3 regions of the Mesorhizobium sp. WSM4815 genome follow, and region 1 is predicted to be linked to each of the others. Evidence: predicted binding sites of a transcription regulator. Region 1 holds the regulator's gene; each other region holds the start of a gene.
What was found. Region 1 encodes PhoB, which activates phosphate uptake and scavenging genes when phosphate is short. Its sites were predicted from a motif close to TGTCATNNANCTGTCAT; they were not measured.
Positions count from the first base shown of each region.

Region 1 (7,985 bases):
ATCGTGACGCTGCTGGTGGGCGACCAGGAGTTCGACAGCGCCAAGACGCTTGCAGCCTTCGCACTCGGCCTGGTGCTGTTCTGCATCACGCTTACCCTCAACATCGTCGCTTTGCGCGTCGTCCAGAAATACCGAGAGCAATATGACTGATGCGATCTCGTCATTCGGCGCCGTCGGACGGCCGGTCAGCATTCATACCGACGATGCCGCGAAGGCGCGGCTGAAGGGCCGCTACCGCACGGAAACGTGGTTCAAATGGCTCGGCGCCGCGGCTGTCGCGTTGGCCGGCTTGTTCCTTGTGCTGCTCCTGTCGACGATCGTCACGCAGGCGATTCCGGCGCTGCGGCAGAACTATGTGACGCTGCCGATCGATCTTTCAGCGGCCAAGGTCGACCCGGCGAAACTCGATGAAGTGAACTACGACGCCATCGCTCAGGAAGCGCTTACGGCAAAATTTCCGGATGTGAAGAGCCGCCAGGACAAGCGCCTGCTGCGCGGGCTGATTTCCACCGGCACAGGCGTGTTCCTGCGCAAGGATATTGCGGCTGATCCAGGGATGCTCGGAGGAACGGTGGACTATGCGGTTCCACTTGACGATTTTGCCGACCTCTATCTCAAGGGTTTGCTTGCCGACGTCGGTTCGGACGAAGCGATTTCGACAAGCGTCACGCCTTCGGGAACCAGCGGCGACATCGATCTGACCTTCGGCGACGATGCCATGCTGGCGCTGGCGCGCGGCCATGGTGCGACCGAGGGCGAAAACGGCATGTTTACGCTGACGAGCGGCGCGTCGTCGCTGCTGGTCGCGTTCAATGGCGGCACGGTCAAGCTGACCTCGCTGTCGCCTGCGGCCAACGGCACGGTGATCGCAAAAGGCACGGTGATCGAGGCGCTGGACAGCACGGCGCCCGCCGCGAGCGGCCAGGCATTCCTGCGCGTCATCGAGACGCCGGAAGCATCGCGAAAGATTTCGGACAAGGTGATCGTCTGGCTCGACACGCTGAAGAGCGCCGGCCTGATCGAAAGCCGGTTCAACTCGATCTTCTTCTTCACCGGCGCAAGCCGCGAGCCGGAATTGGCCGGTGTCTGGGGCGCGGTCGTCGGATCGTTCCTGACCATGATCGTAACTCTCGCAATCGCCTTCCCGATCGGCGTTTCAGCGGCGATCTATCTTGAGGAATTTGCGCCCAAGAACCGGCTGACGACGATGATCGAAGTGAATATCAACAATCTGGCGGCGGTGCCTTCGATCGTCTTCGGCCTGCTTGGACTTGCCGTATTCCTGAATTTCTTCGGCATGCCGCGCTCAGCCCCGGTGGTCGGCGGCATGGTGCTGGCGCTAATGACCCTGCCGATCATCATTATCGCCTCGCGCGCTTCGCTGCGCGCCGTGCCGCCTTCGATCCGCGAGGCGGCGCTTGGCATCGGAGCGTCCAAGGTCCAGACCGTATTCCATCACGTCCTGCCGCTGGCGATGCCGGGCATCATGACCGGCACCATCCTCGGAATGGCGCATGCGCTGGGCGAAACCGCGCCGTTGCTGATGATCGGCATGGTCGCCTTCATCGTCGACATTCCCGGCGGCTTCACCGATCCCGCGACGATCCTGCCGGTGCAGATTTTCATGTGGGCGGATTTCCCGGAAGCGGGGTTCCAGCAGAAGACTTCGGCGGCGATTTTGATTTTGCTGGTGTTTTTGGTCATCATGAATGCCATCGCGGTGATACTGCGCAGGCGCTTCGAGCGGCGCTGGTAAGGAGTAGAGGATATGAACATCATGACGGAAGCCGGCGTCGAGCAGAAACTGAGCAGCGCAACCAACGCCCCTTCGATCAAGATGAAGGGCGAAAAGGTCTCTGTTCACTACGGCGAGAAGCGAGCTCTGTTCGACGTCGATCTCGATGTCCGCGAGCATCAGGTGACGGCGTTGATCGGCCCATCGGGCTGCGGCAAGTCGACGTTCCTGCGTTGCCTGAACCGAATGAACGACACCATCGATATCGCGCGGGTGAGCGGCAAGATCACGCTCGACGGCGAGGATGTCTACGACCCCAAAATCGATGTCGTCGAGCTGCGAGCTCGCGTCGGCATGGTATTCCAGAAGCCGAACCCGTTCCCGAAGTCGATCTACGAAAACGTCGCCTACGGTCCGCGCATCCACGGCCTGGCCAGGAGCAAGGCCGAGTTGGACGGCATCGTCGAATCGAGCCTGAAGAAGGCCGGCCTGTTCAACGAGGTCAAGGATCGCCTACTCGAGTCGGGAACCGGTCTGTCCGGCGGACAGCAGCAGCGTCTGTGCATTGCGCGCGCCATCGCCGTGTCGCCGGAAGTGATCCTGATGGACGAGCCCTGTTCGGCGCTCGATCCAATCGCCACCGCCCGCGTCGAGGAACTAATCGACGAACTGCGCCAGAATTATACGATCGTCATCGTCACCCATTCGATGCAGCAGGCGGCGCGCGTGTCGCAACGTACGGCGATGTTCCATCTCGGCTATCTGGTCGAGGAGGGCGCGACCGACAAGATGTTCACCAACCCCGACGACAAGCGCACCCAGGACTATATCACCGGCCGGTTCGGCTGAGCGGTCCGGCGAATTTCGAACACGAGGACAGCACCATGGGTGAACACACCGTCGCATCTTTCGACGAGGAACTGGAGCACATCGACCGGCTGATCCGCGACATGGACGAGCTCGCCGCCGCAATGGTCGCAGCCTCGATCCGCGCGTTGCTTGCGTCGGACAATGCGATGGCGCAGCGCGTCGTCTCGGACGACGCCATCATGGATGCGCGGCAGCGCGAACTCGACGACAGCGCCATCACGCTGATCGCCAAGCGGCAGCCGATGGCGCAGGATCTGCGCGCCGTGGTTGGCGCAATCCGCATGGCGGGCGATCTCGAGCGCATCGGCGACCTTGCCAAGAACATAGCCAAGCGGGTCAGCGCAGTCGGGCAGAGCGCGACGCCGCGGAATCTGTCGCACGGTATCGATGCGATGGCGGATCTCGTTCTTGTGCAGCTGCGCGGCGTGGTCGAGCACTATGTGTCGCGCGATGCCGGCGCGTTGAAGGAACTGCGCGCCGACGACCAGAAGATCGACGTGAAATACACGGCGGTTTTTCGCGAGCTCCTGACCTACATGATGGAGGATCCGCGCAACATCACCGCCTGCACGCACCTTCTGTTCTGCGCCAAGAATCTCGAGCGTATCGGCGATCACGTCACCAACATCGCCGAAAACGCCTACTTTGTCGTGACCGGGCAGCAATTGCCGGCGGATCGCCCGAAGCTCGACGAAACGACGATGTCGGCGCCGGCGACATGACAGGAGTGACCGGCCGATGATCGCGCCGCGCATCATGGTGGTGGAGGATGAAGAGCCGCTGGGCGTCCTCCTCCGTTATAATCTGGAATCCGAAGGCTATCAGGTCGAGGTGGTGACGCGCGGCGACGAGGCCGAAATCCGGCTGCAGGAAAACGTGCCCGATCTTTTGGTGCTCGACTGGATGGTGCCGGCGGTTTCCGGCATCGAGCTTTGCCGGCGCCTTCGGGTGCGCCCCGAAACCGAGCGGCTGCCGATCATCATGCTGACCGCGCGCGGCGAGGAGAGCGACCGGGTGCGCGGCCTTTCGACCGGAGCCGACGACTATCTGGTCAAGCCGTTCTCGACACCGGAATTCATGGCCAGGGTCAAGGCGCTGCTGCGCCGCGCCAAGCCGGAAGTGCTGTCCAGCGTGCTCAAGGTCGGCGACATCATGCTCGATCGTGAATCGCACCGGGTCTATCGCAAGAAGAGCGAGATCCGGCTCGGGCCGACCGAATTCCGGCTGCTCGAATTCATGATGCGCCACCCGGGCCGGGTCTTCTCGCGCAGCCAGTTGCTCGACAATGTCTGGGGCGAGACGATCTACATCGACGAGCGCACGGTGGACGTCCATGTCGGCCGGTTGCGCAAGGCGGTCAACAATGGTCGCATGCCCGATGTCATCCGCACCATCCGCGGCGCGGGCTATGCGATCAGGGAAGACTAGGGGATGTGCTGATATTCAGGTGATGCCGGCCTGCAAACGGCGGCTTCCTGCGCTTACCTACAGCGCCGCGCGCCCTGTTGGGCACGCAAAGGACGCTGTAGAACTTTGATTTTGCGCACGACCTTTCCGAAATCGATCTCGATTTCGGGGTCATGCGCGGGCTCACGTACCCAAAAGTACGCTCCGCTCCGGTTCTCGGAACCCACCATTCTCGACTCGGCCTGACCTGAATCTCAACACACCCCAAGTCACGACCCGGGAATCCCTGCCTTCGGATTCAAGCCACGTTCTTTCCGACCGAGCCGGCTCGTGCCTGGATGCTCGGCGCGAAAATCTCCTGGTCGACGAAGCTTAGCGCCCGCATGGCGCAGCCTTCGCGGATCAGCGGCAGCTCGTTCGGCTCGGTGTCGAAGGAAATCGAACCCGAATGCTGGCCGCCGGCGGTCTGGGCGATGGCCTCGCGCAGCGCCGGTTCGATCAGGTCGAAGGCGGCAGCGCTGGCGCCGACCATGGCCACCGGCGCCGGATCGATCAGCGCGAACAGGCTGCCGAGCCCGAAGCCGAGTGCCTCGCCGGCCTTGCGGTAGGCTTCGCGCTCCGGTCCGTCCGTCTCGCGCGCCCGGGCCGCCAGTGCCCGCATCTCGGCGTCGCTGACATCGGCGACCGGCTCGGCGTTCTCGCTCAATTGCCTTGCACTGCGCCAGATGGCGTAGTTGCCGGCATAAGCCTCGACGCAGCCGCGCCGCCCGCAGCGGCAAAGCGCGCCGCCCGGCCGATGGATCATGTGGCCGAATTCGCCGCCCGAGGAGTGGGTGCCGGTGAACAGCTCGCCCTTCAGCACCAGCCCCATACCGATGCCGTGCGAGAGCAGGATGGCGATGAAATCGTCGCGGTAGCGATCCGGGTGGCGCCAGCGCAGCGCCACGGCCATCATGTTGCAGTCGTTCTCCATGATGGCCGGGATGCCGAACTCGCGTTCCAGAATGTCAGCGAAGGCGATGTTCGTCTGCGGCGTGATCGGCGACCACAACATGGCGCGCGCGTGGGAATCGGTGATGCCCTGGATCGCCAGCGCGATGCGGGCGACGCTTTGGACATCGAGGTCGGGATCTTCGAGCCGGCGCCGGACGATGGCGACACATTCGCCGATCAGCGCGTCGCGCGACATGGTCAGCGTGTCCAGCCGGCGCTGTTCCTCGGCGACCACTTGTCCGGCATAATCAATGACGGCGACCGACAGGAAATTCAGCGACAACACGACGGCCAACACCGCAGCGGCTTGCGGATTGAGGCTGAGGCCGACCTGCGGCCGGCCGCGTTTCAGCGAAACCGTCTCGCTCGCCTTGCTCTCGGCCAGGATGCCTTCCTGGATCAAGTCGGCAGAGATCGCCGATATGGTCGAATGGCTGAGGCCGGTGGTCGCGGCGATCTCGGTCCGCGACGGCTGGCCCGCCCGGCGCACGGCCGAAATCACCATCGCCCGGTTGCGCCGGCGCAGATCGTCATGACGGATTCCCACCGACATTTTTGTTTCCTCCTCATCGCCGCGGCCGCTCATGAATCGGAAGCCGTCGGTAATGTGCGACAAATACTGGCAGAAGCAGAAGGGGCTGTCATTATTTATTCCGAGCCTCGAAAAAAAGTCCGACAGGACGTCAAAATCCATCAGAATCGGTGTTGACAGTGCTTCGGCGTTGGACCAGTATTTTTTCGAGGCTCGAAAAAATAGGAGCCTTTGTGCCGGCCTTCGGGCCAGTTGGTCGCGCCCTACGCGGCGCAGGGAGGAATATCATGAAGAGATTCGCAGCCGCCATTCTGGCGGGGGTCGCCATGTCGCTGACGCTCGCGTCGGCCGCGCAGGCCAAGGACAAGGTCATTGGCGTTTCGTGGTCGAACTTCCAGGAAGAGCGTTGGAAGACCGACGAAGCCGCCATGAAGGCGGCGATCGAGGCCGCCGGCGACAAATATATCTCCGCTGACGCACAGGCCAATCCCGGCAAGCAGCTGACCGACGTCGAAAGCCTGATCTCGCAGGGCGCCAACGCGCTGATCATCCTTGCGCAGGATGCCTCGGCCATCGGTCCGGCGGTGCAGAAGGCGCTGGACGAAGGCATTCCGGTCGTCGGCTATGACCGGCTGATCGAGAACAAGGACGTCTTCTATCTGACCTTCGACAACCAGGAAGTCGGCCGCATGCAGGCCCGCGAAGTGTTCAAGGTGGCGCCGGAAGGCAATTACGTCTTCATCAAGGGCTCGGGCGCCGACCCTAATGCCGATTTCCTGTTCGCCGGCTCCATGGAAGTGCTCAAGGATGTCATCGACAGCGGCAAGATCAAGAATGTCGGCGAGGCTTATACGGACGGCTGGCTTCCCGCCAACGCCCAGAAGAACATGGAACAGTTCCTGACCGCCAACGACAACAAGGTCGATGCGGTGGTTGCCGCCAATGACGGCACCGCCGGTGGCGTCGTCGCGGCGCTGACGGCGCAAGGCCTGGCCGGATCCGTCCCGGTTTCGGGCCAGGACGGCGACCATGCCGCGCTGAACCGTATCGCGCTCGGCACACAGACCGTATCGGTGTGGAAAGACGCGCGCGAGCTCGGCAAGAACGCCGCCGAGATCGCCTCGCAGCTGGCCGACGGCAAGCCGATGACAGACATTGTCGGCGTCAAGGATTTCACCACGCCGGGCGGCAATGTCGTCAAGTCACTGTTCCTGACGCCGATTGCCATCACCAGGGACAATCTCAACGTCGTCATCGACGCCGGCTGGATCAAGCAGGAAGAGGTCTGCGCCGGCGTGGCGGCGGGCACCGTCTCGGTCTGCAACTGATCCGCCTTCGCTAAAAAACCTGAAACGCCGCGGCTTCACGCCGCGGCGTTTTTTTCAAAAGAGTTGTTTTTCCGCGTCTCGCGGGTAATTTCTAAGCTGCTTCCGGCATCCGCGGCAGACGGCAACGGTGGGAGGACATCATGACCGACACGACTTCCAACACGCCGGCTGCCGATCGGGCGCGTGAATCCGAGCTTAGCCCGTTCGGCCGCTTCCTCAAGGCAACCGAGCTCGACATACGCATGCTCGGCATGGTCGGCGCGCTGCTGATCATCTGGGTTGGAATCCACATCCTGTCGGGTGGGCTTTTCCTCACGCCGCGCAATCTCTGGAACCTGTCGGTGCAAACTTCCTCGGTCGCGATCATGGCGACCGGCATGGTGCTGGTCATCGTGATGCGCAACATCGATCTTTCGGTCGGCTCCGTCGAAGGCGTGATCGGCATGGTGATGGGCGTTGCGCAGGCAGAATTCCTCATCCGCGTCATGGGATTCCAGCTTGGAAATCCCTGGATATGGGTCATCGCACTGGCTGCCGGCGTGGCGCTCGGCCTCATGATCGGCGCGCTTCAGGGCTTCATTATCGCCTATCTCGAGGTTCCGGCCTTCATCGTGACGCTGGGCGGCCTGCTGATCTGGCGCGGCATGGCGTGGCTGATGACGAGCGGGCGCACCGTCGCGCCGCTCGATGCCACGTTCCAGCTGATGGGTGGCGGGCCGCGTGGCTCGATCGGGGCGACCGCGAGCTGGATTGTCGGCATTCTCGCCTGTGTGGCCGTCGCCTTGATGCTGCTCAACGGCCGGTCGCAGCGCAAGCGCTTCAAGTTTCCGTTGCGCCCGGTCTGGGCGGAGAGCCTGCTTGGTGTTGTCGCCTGCGCTGCCATCCTCGGCGCCGTCTGGATCGCCAATTCCTATCCCTGGCCGATCGGCATCGTGCGCCAATACGCCCAGCGGAACGGCATCACCATCCCCGAAGGCGGGCTGTTCATCGCCCATGGCATCGCCATACCGGTGCTGATCGCGGTCGCAGTCGGCATCGTCATGACCTTCATCACCCGGCGCACCCGTTTCGGCCGCTACGTCTTTGCCATCGGCGGCAACCCGGAAGCGGCGGAACTCGC
Region 1 is NZ_JBVVQS010000099.1:158,472-166,456, reverse strand. It holds gene pstC (phosphate ABC transporter permease subunit PstC) at 1-150, shown strand, start outside; gene pstA (phosphate ABC transporter permease PstA) at 143-1,756, shown strand; gene pstB (phosphate ABC transporter ATP-binding protein PstB) at 1,769-2,584, shown strand; gene phoU (phosphate signaling complex protein PhoU) at 2,620-3,327, shown strand; gene phoB (phosphate regulon transcriptional regulator PhoB) at 3,344-4,033, shown strand; gene AC0L2B_RS23960 (ROK family protein) at 4,311-5,558, opposite strand; gene xylF (D-xylose ABC transporter substrate-binding protein) at 5,825-6,865, shown strand; gene AC0L2B_RS23950 (sugar ABC transporter permease) at 7,006-7,985, shown strand, end outside.

Region 2 (7,985 bases), on a different contig from region 1:
CGACGATCGGAAAGGTGCGCGGGCTGACTTCGAGATAGAGCGGGCCGTTGTAGCCGGCAGCGATCTTGTCGAACTCGTGGCCGCGATCGGTCATCACGCGGGTGAAGATGTCGAGCCGCCCGGTCGAGCTTTTTGGGTTGGCCGAGGCGGAAATGTTTGCCGGAAGCGCCAGGCTCTCGAGCAGCGGCACGATATAGACGCAGCCCGTCTCCAGCACCGCACCATCGGTGAGATTGATTTCGTGCAGCTTCAGGCGGTCGAGTTTTTCAGCAACCCTGTGGTTGGGGCCGGGCAGGAAGGAGGCGCGCACCCGCCAGGCCTTGTCGCCAAGCCTGAGGTCCAGGCTGGCCGGCTGGACCTGGTCGGCGTCGAGCGCGCGCGGCGACTTCAGCGCGCCCGACTGGTACAGCGCGGAAATATCCTGATCCGGAAGAATGCCTGTCTGCCGCAAAGTCTGGCTCCGCTCGAAGGCCGGGCGTGGTCTCGTCTTGTCGCAGGTTCTTGCCGTGGAACCCGCTGGTACAAACCTCTTAATCATGCCGGCAATTGACGCAAGCGCGGTGCAGGTCTAAAGGATCGTTATCCCGTGGTGATTTGGCCGGTCGGCTTGCAGCCACGTTAAACAAGTCGCTAAAGGACCGTCGGGCCGAAAGGCCGTACGACCGGTTGCGACTTTCGCGGCCGGTTTTTTTGTGTTTGGACCATTTTTTGTGTTTGGAACAAGGTGATGACGAGCAAAACGCGCAACTGGAAGCCTCAGACCGCCCTCGTGCATGCAGGAACGCTGCGTTCCGGCTTCGGCGAAACCTCCGAGGCGATGTATCTCACGCAAGGCTATGTCTACGACACGGCGCAGGCGGCGGAAGCCCGCTTCAAGGGCGAGGAACCGGGCTTCATCTATTCGCGCTATGCCAATCCGACGGTCGACATGTTCGAGAAGCGCATGTGTGCGCTGGAAGGTGCCGAAGATGCCCGCGCCACCGCATCCGGCATGGCGGCGGTGACGGCGGCGTTGCTGTGCAGCGCCCGGGCCGGCGACCACATCGTGGCGGCGCGCGCGCTGTTCGGCTCCTGCCGCTGGGTGGTCGAGACGCTGGCGCCGAAATACGGCATCGAGGCGACGCTGGTCGACGGCACCGACATCGCCAATTGGGAAAAGGCGGTCAGGCCCAACACCAAGTTGTTCTTCCTTGAAAGCCCGACCAATCCAACGCTGGAGGTCGTCGACATCGCAGCCGTAGCCTCGCTTGCCGATTCGATCGGCGCGCGGCTGATCGTCGACAACGTCTTTGCCACGCCCTTGCAGCAGAAGCCGTTGCAGCTCGGCGCCCATATCGTCGTCTATTCGGCGACCAAGCACATCGACGGCCAGGGACGCTGCCTCGGCGGCATCATCCTGTCGGACAAGAAGTGGATCGACGAGAATTTGCACGACTACTTCCGCCACACCGGTCCCAGCCTCTCGCCCTTCAATGCCTGGACGCTGCTGAAGGGGCTGGAGACGCTGCCGCTGCGCGTTCGCCAGCAGACGGAAAGTGCCGGCCGGATCGCTGACTTCCTCGCCGAGCGATCGGAAATTGTCCGCGTCATCTATCCCGGCCGCGCCGATCACCCGCAGGCGGCGATCGTCAAGAAGCAGATGTCGGGCGGCTCGACGCTGATCTGCCTCGACGTCAAGGGGGGCAAGCAGGCGGCCTTCGCCTTCCAGAACGCGCTCGATGTCGTGCTGATCTCCAACAATCTCGGTGACGCCAAGAGCCTGATCACCCATCCGGCGACGACGACACACAAGAATCTGAGCGACGAGGCGCGGGCCGAACTTGGCATCGGGCCAGGCACGCTCAGGCTGTCCGTCGGACTAGAGGACACTGACGACTTGCTCGAAGACATCGAGCAGGCCTTAGCCGCCAGATAGGGATACGCGCCGAACTGCTGCGCTCTGATCTGCAAAGCGGCGCGGTCAGGCGCCCGACGGCGACTCTTCCAATTCCGCAACGGCGCTGGTTTGGATGGTCATCGTGTTGCCGCGCCAGTCGACGGCACCGCTGAGCCAGCCGCGCACCCAGATGGCGGGAAGCATCACGTCCCGCGCAACCATCGCCGGGATCATGCGCAGCGACAGGTGCCAGCCCTTGGCCGAGGCGAGAGCGCATTCCGGCAGATAGGCGACTATCAGCACGGCGACGGCGGTAGCCGGCAGGCTGAAACCGGCGCCTGCTGCCGCAACCAGCGCCAGCACCAGCGGCGGCGCCGCTCCGATCAGGATCTCGGGCGCGAAGAACAGTGGGAATGTGACGCGACGCAGGCGTGCCCAGCGGGCCTGGCGCGACCAGATTTCGCCAAATGTGCGCAAGCCGAGCGGCTGCTCGAACGGCGAGGCAACGAGATTGACGCGCAGTCCGAGCCCGTTGACAAGCTTGGTCGCAGCGGCATCCTCGGCAATCTCCGCAGCAAGCGCACGGATGCCGCCATTGGCGTCGAGCAATGGCTTGTTCCACAGCATGCTCTTGCCCTGGGCAAAACCGAGGCCGAGCGCCTCGCCGGTATATTGCCAGCGCGCCTGCAGCGTATTGAGGAAAGCGCATTCGACCTCCGCCCAGATCCCGTCCGGCCGCGAGCCGATCGGCGTCGAGCAGACGAGGCCGGTGTCCTGCCGCCATGCCGTCATCAGATGCTGGACATAGTCCCTCCGCATCAGGACGTTGGAATCGGCAAGGACGACCCAGTGGTGGCGCGCGGCCTCCCAGCCCTTCACGCAATTGTTGAGTTTCGGATTGCCGCTGATGCGGTCGTCGCCGACGAGCAGCCGGGCCGGCACGGCCGGAAAGCGGGCGATCGCATCGGTGATCCGCCCGACCACCGGGTCGTCGGCATGGGCGACGCAGAAGATGAGCTCATAGTGCGGCCAGTCGAGCGAGAAGGCGCGCTCGAGCGTCTCCTCGGTAAACGGCTCGACGCCGCGCGACGGCACGACGATCGACACCGGCGGCGCCTTGGCGGCTGGCGGCGTGATCCTGCCAGGCCGCTTCAGCTTCAACGAAGCGAGCAGGATGCTGGCGAGATTGACAACAAGCAGAACTATGGAAAGCAAGGCGGCTGTGACTGTCAATTCCATCAATATCTGGTCGCTCCAGAAAAAACCGGCCGCATGAAGCCGTTTTCAACAGTTCGACAGAATGCTGAGTCGCCCGGCCCTGCACACCATCCCCGGCCCTGCACACCATCATTGTCACGTGTCACTTAAATGACATTGTTGTTCGGCACCTGCGCTTAACAAATTCGGGCAACGATGGCAGACACCGAGGCGACGCACCCCGTTGACCGAACTGCGGAGAGGGTCGAATGTTCCGTCTGCATAGTGTGGAGTGATTTATGTACAGCGCCGTCACGCGCGACATCGAAGTGCAGGTCAGGCCGTTCTATCTGGAAGATCGCTCCGACCCTTCGGAGAACCGCTATGTCTGGGGCTACCAGGTGACCATCGACAACCAGTCGGATGAATTCGTGCAGCTTCTGTCGCGCTACTGGCAGATCACCGACGGCACCGGCCGGGTCGAGGAGGTGCGCGGCGCCGGCGTTGTCGGCGACCAGCCTGAACTCAATCCAGGCGACAGTTATCAGTATACGTCTGGCTGCCCACTCTCGACGCCATCCGGCATCATGGTCGGCCACTACACGATGCGCAACAAGCGGGGCGAAACGTTCGACGTCGCCATCCCCGCCTTTTCGCTCGACCTGCCGGGCACGCGGCGGACGGTGAACTGAGAGAGATAGATGGCCGGAAGGTCGTGCTGCCCCTCATCCGCCTGCCGGCACCTTCTCCCCGTATAGTGAACGGGGAAAAGGGAACCCATCTATCTATCAACTGGACAACCTGTCGCAACGCTGGCGCCCCCTCTCCCCGTTCTTCACGGGGAGACGGTAAGGGTGAGGGGCAGCGCCAACGCTTCGTCGGTGATTTCAATTCTATTGAGCCGCAGCAAATTCCGCCGGGTCGAAGTCATATTGCTTCGAGCAGAATTCGCAGGCGACGTGAATGCCGCCATCCTCGGTGCTGTCCCTGATCTCGTCGGCGGAGAAGCCTCCGAGAATGCCGCGGATCTTCTCCCTGGAGCATGAGCACTGGTCGGCTACCGGCACGCCGCCGAAGACGCGCACGCCGTGCTCGTGGAACAGCCGGTAAAGCAACCGCTCGGCGCCGATCGTCGGGTCGATCAGTTCCGTCGGCTCGATGGTGCCAAGCAACGCGAGCAGTTCCTGCCAGGAATTGTCGGCCGGATCATGGATCTCCTCGCGCGGATCGCCGTCGCCACCCGGAAGGTCGGGCACGCGCATGCGTTCGGGCGATTGCGGCAGGAACTGCGCCAGGATGCCGCCGGCGCGCCATTGCTCGCGGGCACCGCCGATGCCGGGCGTCAACAGCTTGGCCACCGAAAGCCTGAGATCGGTCGGGATCTGCTCCGACTGCCGGAAATAGGTGCGCGCGGCCTCCTCGAGCGTCTCGCCGTCGAGCTGGACGATCCCCTGATAGCGCTGCGTGTGGGCGCCCTGGTCGATGGTCAGCGCCAGGACACCGCTGCCAAGCAGCGTCCGCTGCGAGGTCTCGCCGGCAGACGTCAGTGCCTCCAGCCGGTCGGCGTCGAAGCGGGCATAGGCACGCAGCGCATGCGGCGTGGAAAAATCCGCCACCAGCATGTCGACCGGCCCGTCGGTGCGGGTCTGCAGGATGAACTTGCCTTCGAATTTGAGCGAGGTGCCGAGCAGCACCGTCAGCACGCAAGCTTCCGCCAGCAGGCGGGCGACCGGCTCGGGATAGTCATGCCGACCGAGGATCGCGTCGAGCATCGGCCCGAGCTGGACGGTACGGCCGCGCACGTCGAGCGGGCCGACCTCGAAAGGCACGACATGATCGTCGCCGGCGTAGCCGAATTCGCCGAGTTTGGGTTGATGTTCAGCCAATTGACGGGTTTCCAACATGACAAAGCTCCGGGGCGCGGCGATGCCGCCCTCCGGGGCGCATGCGTCGAAACGCGCTCGATTTGCGTGATGCGCCTGAGATAGGCATCACGCACTCCCGGATCAAGGCGGCTGGGATAACGGCGGCCCGGATCACGGTGACCCGGATCAAGCGCCGAGGCACCAGGCCAAAACCGCCTTCTGCGCGTGGAGCCGGTTCTCGGCCTCGTCGAACACCACCGAATGCGGGCCGTCGATGACTTCGTCGGTGACCTCCTCGCCGCGATGCGCCGGCAGGCAGTGCATGAACAAGGCGTCGGACTTTGCCTTCGCCATCAGTGCCGCATTGACCTGATAGGGTGAGAAGACATTGTGGCCGCGAGCACGGTGCTCCTGGCCCATCGACACCCAGCAATCGGTAACGACACAGTCGGCCTCGTGGACGGCCTCCTCGGGCGAGCGGGTGAAGTTCAACTTGCCGCCATGCGCCCTCGACCAGTCGACATGCTTCTGCGCCGGCTCGCTGCCTTCCGGCACGGCGACGTTGAGGTTGAAGCGGAACCGCGCCGAGGCCTCCAGCAGTGAATGCAGCACGTTGTTGCCGTCGCCGGTCCAGGCGATGGTCTTGCCGGCGACCGGGCCGCGATGCTCCTCGAAGGTCATGATGTCGGCCATCAGCTGGCAGGGATGGGTATCGTCGGTCAGCCCGTTGATGACGGGGACGGTGGCGTTCTCGGTCAGTTCCAGCAGCCGGTCATGCGATGTGGTGCGGATCATGATCGCGTCGACATAGCGCGACAGCACCTTGGCCGTGTCGGCGATGGTTTCGGAGCGGCCGAGTTGCATCTCGGCGCCGGTCAGCATGATGGTCTCGCCGCCGAGCTGACGCATGCCGACGTCGAAGGACACGCGCGTGCGCGTCGACGGCTTGTCGAAGATCATCGCCAGCACCTTGCCTTCAAGCGGTTTTGTCCGCTCGCCAGCCTTGAGCCTTGCCTTTCGCACGACGGCATCGTCCAGCATAAGGCGCAGATCGCCCTCGGAAACGGCGGAAAGATCGGTGAAATGGCGAAGGCTCATGTGGGTCTTCCGACTGTTATTTCGCCGCAGCCGCGGCGATGGCGTCCGACAGGCCCCGGGCGCCGGCGCGGATGCGGTCGAGCGCCGCATGGATCTCGGCGTCGGTGACGGTGAGCGGCGGCAGCAGGCGAAGAACGTTGTCGCCGGCAGGAACCGCCAGCAGATGCTGGTCGCGCAATGCCATGTTCACCTTGGTGTTGGGCGCGGCGCATTTCAGGCCGAGCATCAGGCCGCTGCCTCTGATGTCTTCGATGACATCGGGAAATTCGTCGGCGACGCCCGCCAGCCCCTGCTTCAGCAGCAACGCCTTGCGCTGCACATCCTCCAGAAAACCGTCTGCCAGCACGACGTCGAGCACGGCGTTGCCGACCGCCATCGCCAGCGGATTGCCGCCGAAAGTGGTGCCGTGCACGCCGGCGGTCATGCCGACGGCGGCCTCGTCGGTGGCAAGGCAGGCGCCCACCGGGAAGCCGCCGCCGATGCCCTTGGCGACGGCCATGATGTCGGGCGTGACGCCAGCCCATTCATGCGCGAACAGTTTTCCAGTGCGGCCGATGCCGCACTGGACCTCGTCGAAGATCAGCAGCAGATCATGCTGTTCGCAGAGCTGCCTCAACCGCTTCAGCGACTGTGTCGGCACCGGGCGAATACCGCCCTCGCCCTGCACCGGCTCGATCAGGATCGCGGCGGTCTCTGATGTGATCGCCTTTTCGACGGCCTCGATGTCGTCGAAACCGACCTGGTCGAAACCTTCGACCTTGGGGCCGAAACCTTCCAGGTATTTGTACTGGCCGCCGGCGGCGATGGTCGCCAGCGTGCGGCCATGAAAAGCGCCTTCGAAGGTGACGATGCGAAAGCGCTCGGGATGGCCCTTGACGAAATGGTAGCGCCGCGCCGTCTTGATGGCGCATTCCAGCGCCTCGGCGCCGGAATTGGTGAAGAACACCTTGTCGGCGAAGGTTGCGTCGGCCAGCCGCTCGCCCAGACGGCTCTGCCCCGGAATCTCGTAGAGGTTGGAGACATGCCAGAGCTTGGCCGCCTGCTCGGTGAGTGCCGAGACCAGATGCGGATGGCTGTGGCCCAGCGAATTCACGGCAACGCCGCCGCCAAAATCGAGATATCGCTCGCCCTTGTCGGTGACCAGCCAAGTGCCTTCCCCATGGTCGAAGGCCAGGGGTGCGCGGGTAAAGGTCTCGAAAAGCGCCGAACCGCTCATTATATGCGTCTCCGGAACCGGAAAATCAAAAAGCCGCCAAAGCGGCGGCCTGTGCGGCTTATCGTGTTTTTCGGCCATGAAGTCAACGAAAACGTCGTGCAAGGACGCGCGGCAAGCTTTCCAGCGAGACGCCGGCTCATCAGCGACCGGGCAAGTTGGGGAAAACCGAAAAAACCGATTCGTGTTGGCCCTCGGACTCTTGTCACCGAGTCAGCGCATAAGGTAATTGTAGGTCGAGAAATAACTAGATTTCGTGCGGCGGACCTAATCACCCGATATATGTGGTGTCTGCCCGGCGGAAGCCGGATCGTGGAAGGATTCCGATCGCCGCACATTTCAGCAGGAGCGCGGTCTCATGAATTGGACTGACGAGCGGGTCGAACTTCTTAGAAAATTGTGGTCGGAGGGGCTGAGCGCCAGCCAGATCGCCGCACAGCTTGGGGGTGTCAGCCGCAATGCCGTCATCGGCAAGGTGCATCGGCTGAAACTGTCGGGCCGCGGACGCGCGACTGCCACGCCGGCACGCCAGAAGAAGAGCGTGCAGGGATCGACCGTGCAGAAATCGGTGTCGCGGGCCGCGAGCACTGCGCGGCATATCACCACGTCGATCGGCGCGACCGCGCTGCAGGCGCAATTCGACGCCGTACCGGTGACGCGTCATTATGTCCGTCCGGTCGAGAACGTCGTCGTACCGATCTCGCGGCATCTGCAGCTCGTCGAGTTGACCGAGCGG
Region 2 is NZ_JBVVQS010000102.1:768,834-776,818, reverse strand. It holds gene AC0L2B_RS32430 (2'-deoxycytidine 5'-triphosphate deaminase) at 1-451, opposite strand, end outside; SAM riboswitch at 577-654, shown strand; gene AC0L2B_RS32425 (O-succinylhomoserine sulfhydrylase) at 728-1,915, shown strand; gene AC0L2B_RS32420 (ceramide glucosyltransferase) at 1,961-3,115, opposite strand; gene apaG (Co2+/Mg2+ efflux protein ApaG) at 3,373-3,765, shown strand; gene AC0L2B_RS32410 (Hsp33 family molecular chaperone) at 3,967-4,977, opposite strand; gene argF (ornithine carbamoyltransferase) at 5,125-6,036, opposite strand; gene AC0L2B_RS32400 (aspartate aminotransferase family protein) at 6,053-7,252, opposite strand; gene AC0L2B_RS32395 (GcrA family cell cycle regulator) at 7,608-7,985, shown strand, end outside.
Region 2: a site for PhoB is predicted at 3,234-3,250, ahead of AC0L2B_RS32420 (ceramide glucosyltransferase). Genes of this name have one in related genera too.

Region 3 (7,985 bases), on a different contig from region 1:
CCAATACGTCGAAACTTTGCTGGTTGTCCATGATGTTGCCCAGCATGATCTGGCCGATGACTTGTTCATGCACCGTTGGATTGGTGATCGGCACCATGGTTTCGACGCGACGGTCGAGATTGCGCGGCATCAAATCGGCCGATGAGATGTAGACGATCGCCCCGTCCGACGGCAGTCCATGACCGTTGCCGAAACAATAGATTCGGCTGTGTTCGAGGAAGCGGCCGACGATCGACTTGACCCTTATGTTTTCCGACAGGCCCGGCACTTGGGGCCTCAGGCAGCAGATGCCGCGCACGACGAGATCGACCTCGACGCCGGCGCGGCTGGCGTCATAGAGCGCGTCGATGATGATCGGGTCGACCAGCGAATTCATCTTCATCCAGATGCGGGCCGGCCTGCCCTCCAGCGCATGGGCAATCTCGTCCGAAATGTGCTTGAGGATGCGCTTGCGCAGCGTGAACGGCGAGATGGCCAGCCGCATCTCCTCGGTCGGCTCGGCGTAGCCGGTGATAAAATTGAACAGCTGGGCGACATCGCGGGCGATTGTCGGAGCGGTGGTGAAGAAGGACAAGTCGGTGTAGATGCGCGCGGTGACCGGATGGTAGTTGCCGGTGCCGAGATGCACATAGTTGCGCAGCTTGCCGTCCTCGCGCCGCACCACCAGCGACATTTTCGCGTGGGTCTTCAGTTCGAGGAAGCCGAACACGACCTGAACGCCGGCGCGCTCGAGGTCGCGCGCCCAGCGGATGTTGGCTTCCTCGTCGAATCGCGCCTTGAGCTCGACCAGCGCGGTCACCGACTTGCCGGCCTCAGCCGCGTCGACCAAAGCGCGCACGATCGGGCTGTCGTTCGAGGTGCGATAGAGCGTCTGCTTGATCGCCACCACTTCCGGATCGGCCATCGCCTGGCGCAGGAACTGCACCACCACGTCGAAGGATTCGTAGGGGTGATGAACGATGATGTCCTTCTCGCGGATGGCGGCGAAACAGTCGCCGCCGTGCTCGCGGATGCGTTCGGGAAAGCGCGGATTGTAAGGCTTGAATTTGAGATCGTCGCGGGCGATGGCGACGATCTCGGAAATCTGGCTGAGCGCCAGCGGACCGGTGAGCACGCTGATCCGGCTCGACGAGACGCCAAGCTCGCCGGCGACGAACTCGCGCAGTTCGGCCGGCATCAGCTTGTCGAATTCGATGCGGATGACCGAGCCGCGACGACGCCGTTTCAGCGCCGTCTCGAACAGGCGCACGAGATCCTCGGACTCCTCCTCGACCTCGATGTCACTGTCGCGGATGATGCGGAACGTACCGGAGCCCTTGACCTCGTAGCCGGGGAACAGCTTGCCGATATAGAGGCCGACCGCTTCTTCCAGCGGAATGAAGCGGACATGATGCTTGCGGTCAGGCAAGCGGATGAAGCGCTTCAGCGCCACCGGCAGACGCAACAGCGCGCTCATCTCCTCGCCATTCCTGCGGTGGCGCAGTTGCAGCGCCATCGAGAAGCCGAGATTGGGAATGAACGGGAACGGATGCGCCGGGTCGATCGAGAGCGGTGTGAGCACCGGAAACACCTGCTCCTGGAAATGATCCTCGAGCCAGGTCTTCTCGTCCTTGGTCAGCCCATCGCGGCTGATGCTCTCGATGCCTTCCTTGTCGAGCAGCAGCATCAGAGCGGATAGGCTGTTCTGCTGGTCCTCCTGCAGGCGCTCGACCTCGCGCAGCAATTGTTCCAGCTGTTGTTCGGGGGTGCGGCCGTCCGCGCTCTTCAGCGTGATGCCTTCGCGAACCTGGCCGGCGAGACCGGCGACACGGACCATGAAGAACTCGTCGAGATTGGCGGCCGAAATCGACAGGAAGCGGACCCGCTCGAGCAGCGGATGGTTGGCGTTCAGCGATTCTTCGAGGACGCGGCGGTTGAATTGCAGCCAGGAAAACTCGCGGTTGACGAACCGGTCCGGGTTGCCGCCCTCTGGGCTCGCCACCTCGACAGTGGTGAATTCGCTCTGCACCGGCTTTAGTTCGTTCATGGTTCCTGCTCGTTTCGCACCCGCTGGCCACAGCGTCGCGCGTCTTTGCGGACGCGCAAAAGGACGCTCCCACCACTTAAGCTACGCATGATCCCCAGCAAAACCGAATTCGGTTTCGGGGCCATGCCTTAACCGGCTTAGCTTATCCTGTGACAGGCTTTTACGACAGTTTGATTTCATCGATCTTGCAAAGAGACTGCTTATGATCCAGATGCAATCCAGGTACAGCGCGGCGCGTCCTTTGGACGCGCAAAGGACGCGGTGGAATTTTGATTTTGCACATGATCCGGGGTCATGCGGCAAATATAGGAGACGACGATGGCAGGCGGTTCCATTCCCCATTTCCAGAACGATGCGGGTTATGCGGCGATCGACATCGGCGTCAAGGAATTCATGTGCACCGGCGCCAACCCGCCTTTCGACCATCCGCATGTGTTTCTCGACATGGGCGACGACAATGAAAAGGTCTGCCCCTATTGCTCGACGCTTTATCGCTATTCGCCAAAGCTGAAGGCGACGGAAACGCAGCCTGCCGGATGCCTCTATATCCACCAGGCCGCCTGACGCGCACACCATCCGATGGACGACACCCGGTCCCGGCAGGTCGTTATCGCCGGAGCCGGCGTCGCCGGACTGACCGCGGCACTGGCGTTTTCCGAGCGCGGCTATCTGGTGCGGCTGTTCGAACAGGCGCCGCGCCTCGAAGCGGCCGGCGCCGGCATCCAGCTCTCACCCAACGCGACGCGCATCCTTCGCCAGTTCGGCGTGCTCGACCGGCTGTTGCCGGCGGCGGTGCGGCCGGAGGCCGTCGTGCTCAAGGACGCCGCCACGCTGCGTGAGCTGGCGCGGGTGCCGCTCGGCGAAGCGGCCGAAAGGCGCTGGCAGGCGCCTTATCTCGTCGCTCATCGGGCTGATCTGCAAGACGCGCTGATGGCGCGCCTTGCCGAACAGCCGGACATCAGTCTCGTCACCGGCGCGCGCGTCGGCGGCATCGCCACAGGACCGCGCCATGCCACGGCAACTGTCGAGATTGCCGGCAAGACAGTCGAAGCCGGCGGCTTTCTGCTGATCGGCGCCGACGGCGTCTGGTCGGCGATCCGGGCTTTTGGCGGGTTTGCGGCCAAAAGCCGGTTTTCGGGCGAGCTTGCCTGGCGTGCTACGATCAGTGCAGGCAGTGTCGCAGGAGAAGCCCTTGCGGCGGTCGGCGCCGCCAATTGCGTGACCACCTTCCTGCATCCCGGCTTCCACCTCGTCGCCTATCCCGTCAGCAACGGCATGGCGTTCAACCTGGCTGCCTTCACCAGGGGCGAGGTCATCGCCGAGCGGCGGTCGGGCCACGCCGACCCCAATATCCTCCTCGGCGCCATGCGTGGCACGGCGGCAGCGCTGGCCCGGCTTGCCGAGGACGCCGGCCCGTGGACCGCGTGGCCGATCCATACGGTCGACCAGGCACAGCCATGGACGACGCCCGCCGGCATCGCGCTGATCGGTGATGCGGCGCATGCAATGACGCCGTTCGCGGCGCAGGGGGCGGCGATGGCGATCGAGGATGCCGCAACCCTTGCCGGCTTTGTCGCTGCCGCGCCCGCCGATCCGTGGGGCGCGCTTGCCGCCTGGGAGAAGATGCGCCGCCCGCGCATCGCCAAGGTCGCCCGCCGCGGTGCGGTCAACCGGCTCGCCTGGCATGCAGCGGGGCCGGTGGCCGTCGCGCGCAACCTGTTCCTGAAGTGGCGCTCGCCGGAAAAGCTCGCGGCCGATCTCGACTGGCTCTATGGCTGGCGGCCGCCGGATGGCGATCGGCAATGAAAGCTCGACCGGTTGGCGGGACAGCGCCCCCCTCCTGTCCTGCCCTCTTGGCCAAAAACTTGGCATCTCCCCCCACTTGGGGGGAGATCGGCCGTCACCTCGGCTTTCGCCAATCTCCAACGTTGCAGGATGAAGCGCGGCGCCGAAACTGAATATCTCCCTCCTTGTGCCTCCTTGTGGGGGAGATGTCCGGCAGGACAGAGGGGGGCGCGCCGCAATGAGGCGCTGATTACCCGGAGCATCAATTATAAATCCGCATCGACAGGTCGAGTGAGGCCGCCAGCGGATTCCACCAGCCTGTCCGCAGGCCGCCGATACGCAGAGCCGCCGCTGTCCAGGTGTTGCAGCCAGCCAGCGCATTGAAATGGCCGTTGGCTTCGTAGAAGCGGTCGAACCTGGAATAAGCGGCATTCTCGATCAGGATCGGACCGTTCGGCCCTTGCTGGAAACTCGCCGCGATGAAGTCGAGCAGCGCTGCAAAACGCTGCTCGCTGATGTCGAAGCCGGCGACGTCGGGGTGCGGCTCGACAATGTTGCCGGCGACATCGACATGCATCACCGATGCGTCCAATGTCAGCGCCTTCATCACCGGCGCCGCCTTCAGTTCCGACCAGGTCGGCGTCTCCAGATAGAAGGCGCGGCCTCCCCAGCCGAAGACGATGTAGCGGACCCCAGCCATGTCGGCCGGAATGCCGCCACCGACCAGGAAATGGAAGCGCTTGCGCACGTCGTCATCGACCGGGATGGCGATATCGATGTGGATCGGATTTTTCAGCACCAGGACGTGCCTGGTGGCGGCGGGATCGGCGGCGGCCGCCGGCAAGAGCGGCCGTGGAATGAATGTGCCCAGAACCACGGCAAGCACGATTGCCACCACCAGAATGGCGAGAAAACGCCCAAGCCTTTTCACGAGGGACGGCTTTTTCATGAGGGACGGCCTCGCAATCGGGGCGCAATCGCCTGCTGACGGCTCAGACGCAAAAGAGCCCGGCAGGGTTTCGGCCGGGCTCTTTTGATTCGCGTGAGAGCAATCAGTGCAGGATTTGCGACAGGAACAGTTTTGTGCGCTCGTGGCGCGGATTGTCGAAGAACTCGGCTGGCGTGTTCTGCTCGACGATCTGGCCCTGGTCCATGAAGATCACCCGGTTGGCGACCTTGCGTGCAAAGCCCATCTCGTGGGTGACGCAGAGCATGGTCATGCCCTCTTCGGCGAGGCCAACCATCGTCTCCAGCACTTCCTTGATCATTTCGGGATCGAGCGCCGAGGTCGGCTCGTCGAACAGCATGATGCGCGGATTCATGCACAACGAGCGGGCGATGGCGACGCGCTGCTGCTGGCCGCCGGAAAGCTGGCCGGGATATTTGTTGGCCTGTTCCGGAATCTTGACGCGCGTGAGGAAGTGCATGGCGATTTCCTCGGCCTGCTTCTTCGGCGTCTTGCGCACCCAGATCGGCGCCAGCGTGCAGTTTTCCAGGATGGTCAAATGCGGGAACAGGTTGAAATGCTGGAACACCATGCCGACCTCGCGGCGCACCTCGTCGATCTTCTTGAGATCGTTGGTCAATTCCTTGCCGTCGACGATGATCTTGCCCTTCTGGTGCTCTTCCAGCCGGTTGATGCAGCGGATCATCGTCGATTTGCCCGAGCCCGAAGGGCCGCAAATGACGATGCGCTCGCCGCGCATCACCTTCAGGTTGATGTCCTTCAGCACATGGAATTCGCCGTACCATTTGTGCATGGCGATGATGTCGATGGCGACATCGGTGGTGGAAACCTGCATCTTGGCGGCATTGACCTTGATCTCTTCCGCGCTGACTGCATTTTCTATTGTCATGGAAGGTTCCCTTTTTTGTTCTTAGCGCTTGTGGCCGGTGTCGAGCCGGCGTTCCGTGAACATCGAATAGCGCGACATGCCGAAACAGAACAGCCAGAAGACAAAGGCAGCAAACACTAGGCCGGACCTGGCCGTTTGCGGCGTTGCCCAGTTGGGGTCGTTAAAATTCTGTTTGACGACGCCGAGCAGGTCGAACATCGAGATGATCGAAACCAGGCTGGTGTCCTTGAACATGCCAATGAAGGTATTGACGATGCCGGGAATGACCAGCTTCAGCGCCTGCGGCAGCACGATCAGGCCCATTTTCTGCCAGTAACCGAGGCCGAGCGAATCCGCACCCTCATATTGGCCCTTGGGGATCGCCTGCAGGCCGCCCCGCACCACTTCGGCCATATAGGCAGCGGCAAACAGCGAAACACCGATCAGCGCGCGCAGGAACTTGTCGAAGCTGACGCCGGCCGGCAGGAACAGCGGCAGCATGACGCTGGCCATGAACAGCACGGTGATCAGCGGGATGCCGCGCACCGTCTCGATGAAGATGACGCACAGCATCTTGACGATCGGCATCTTCGAGCGCCGTCCGAGCGCCAGCACGATGCCGAGCGGCAGCGACACGGCAATGCCGACGAAGGACAGGGTGAGCGTCACCAGCAGCCCTCCCCATAGCGGGGTTTCGACATGCGGCAGGCCGAACACGCCACCAACCAGCAGGATGAAGGCAAAGATCGGCAGCGCCCCGAAGAACAATATGGCGTTCAGCCCCTTGCGCGGCACCTTCGGGATGAGCAGCGGCACCAGAAGCGCCACGAACAGGATGGCGACCAGGATCGGCCGCCAGCGCTCATCGATCGGATAGCGGCCGAACATGAACTGGCCGAACTTGGCGTTGACGAAGGCCCAACAGGCGCCGGACCAGCCGTCCGGCTGGACGCCGCCCTGTGCCGCTGTGGCGCAAAAGGTGCGGTCCGCGCCGGTCCATTGGGCGTTGATGAAGGCCCAGCTGATCAGTTGCGGCAGGATCATCGCGACCAGCACGATGCCGATGATGGTCAGGATCGTGTCACCGGTCGACGCAATCAGGTTCTTGCGTATCCAGGCGCCCAGGCCGCGCTCGCTTGCAGGCGCCGACTGTGCCAGCGCCATTTCGACGCGGACGAAGGAAAGATCGTGCTCCTGCATGTCGCTACCTCTCCACCAGCGCCATTCTGGCGTTGACCACGTTCATGACCGCCGACGTTAACAGGCTGAGTGCGAGATAGACCACCATCATGATCAGCACGCACTCGATAGCCTGACCGGTCTGGTTCAGCACCGTGCCGGTCGTCGCCGTCAGATCCGGGTAGCCGATGGCGATGGCCAGGGACGAGTTTTTGGTCAGGTTCAGATATTGGCTGGTCAGCGGCGGAATGACGATCCGCATGGCTTGCGGAATGACGACAAGCCGCAGGATCGATCCCGGCCGCAGCCCGAGCGCACCAGCTGCCTCGGTCTGACCCTTATTGACGCCCATGATGCCGGCCCGCACGATTTCGGCGATGAAGGCCGCCGTATAGAAGGACAGCGCCAGGTAGAGCGACAGGAACTCCGGTTTGACCTGAAAGCCGCCAGTCAGGTTGAAGGTCGATTGCTTTGGATAATCGAAGCTCAGCGGGAAGCCGCTGAGCGCGTAGGCCAGCAACGGCAAGCCGATGATCAAAGCCGCCGATGTCCAGAACACAGGGAATTGCTGGCCGGTCGCCATCTGCCGCTGACGCGCCTTGCGGGCGACGAACCACGCCATGGCGATGCCGAGAAGCAAAGCAACCAGGATCAGCCAGGAGCCTTCGCCCCACACGGCGCGTGGAAAATAAAAGCCGCGTTGGTTGAGAAAAGAGCTGAACGGCAAATTGATGCTTTCACGCGGCGGCGGCAGCACCGAAAGCACGCCGGAATACCAGAAGAAGATGACCAGCAGCGGCGGGATGTTGCGAAAGACCTCGACATAGACCATGCAGATCTTGCGGATCAGCCAGTTGTGCGAAAGCCGGCCGACGCCAAGGATAAAGCCGATGATGGTGGCGGTGACGATGCCGGCGGCGGCAACGATGAGCGTGTTGACGAAGCCGACCACAATGGCGCGGCCATAGGTCGAATCCGACGAATAGGCGATGGCGCTGTCACTGATGTCGAAGCCGGCGCGGCCCCTGAGGAAGCCGAAGCCTGACGCAATGCGCAGGCGCGTCAGATTGTCTATGGTGTTTTGGACGATCCACCAGACCAACGCAACCAGCACGATAACGACCACCGCCTGGAAGACTATGCCGCGGACCTTTGGATCA
Region 3 is NZ_JBVVQS010000068.1:25,995-33,979, reverse strand. It holds gene AC0L2B_RS01900 (RNA degradosome polyphosphate kinase) at 1-2,026, opposite strand, end outside; gene AC0L2B_RS01895 (zinc-finger domain-containing protein) at 2,345-2,590, shown strand; gene AC0L2B_RS01890 (FAD-dependent monooxygenase) at 2,606-3,832, shown strand; gene AC0L2B_RS01885 (TIGR02117 family protein) at 4,074-4,760, opposite strand; gene AC0L2B_RS01880 (amino acid ABC transporter ATP-binding protein) at 4,864-5,667, opposite strand; gene AC0L2B_RS01875 (amino acid ABC transporter permease) at 5,689-6,846, opposite strand; gene AC0L2B_RS01870 (amino acid ABC transporter permease) at 6,851-7,985, opposite strand, start outside.
Region 3: a site for PhoB is predicted at 2,189-2,205, ahead of AC0L2B_RS01900 (RNA degradosome polyphosphate kinase). Genes of this name have one in related genera too.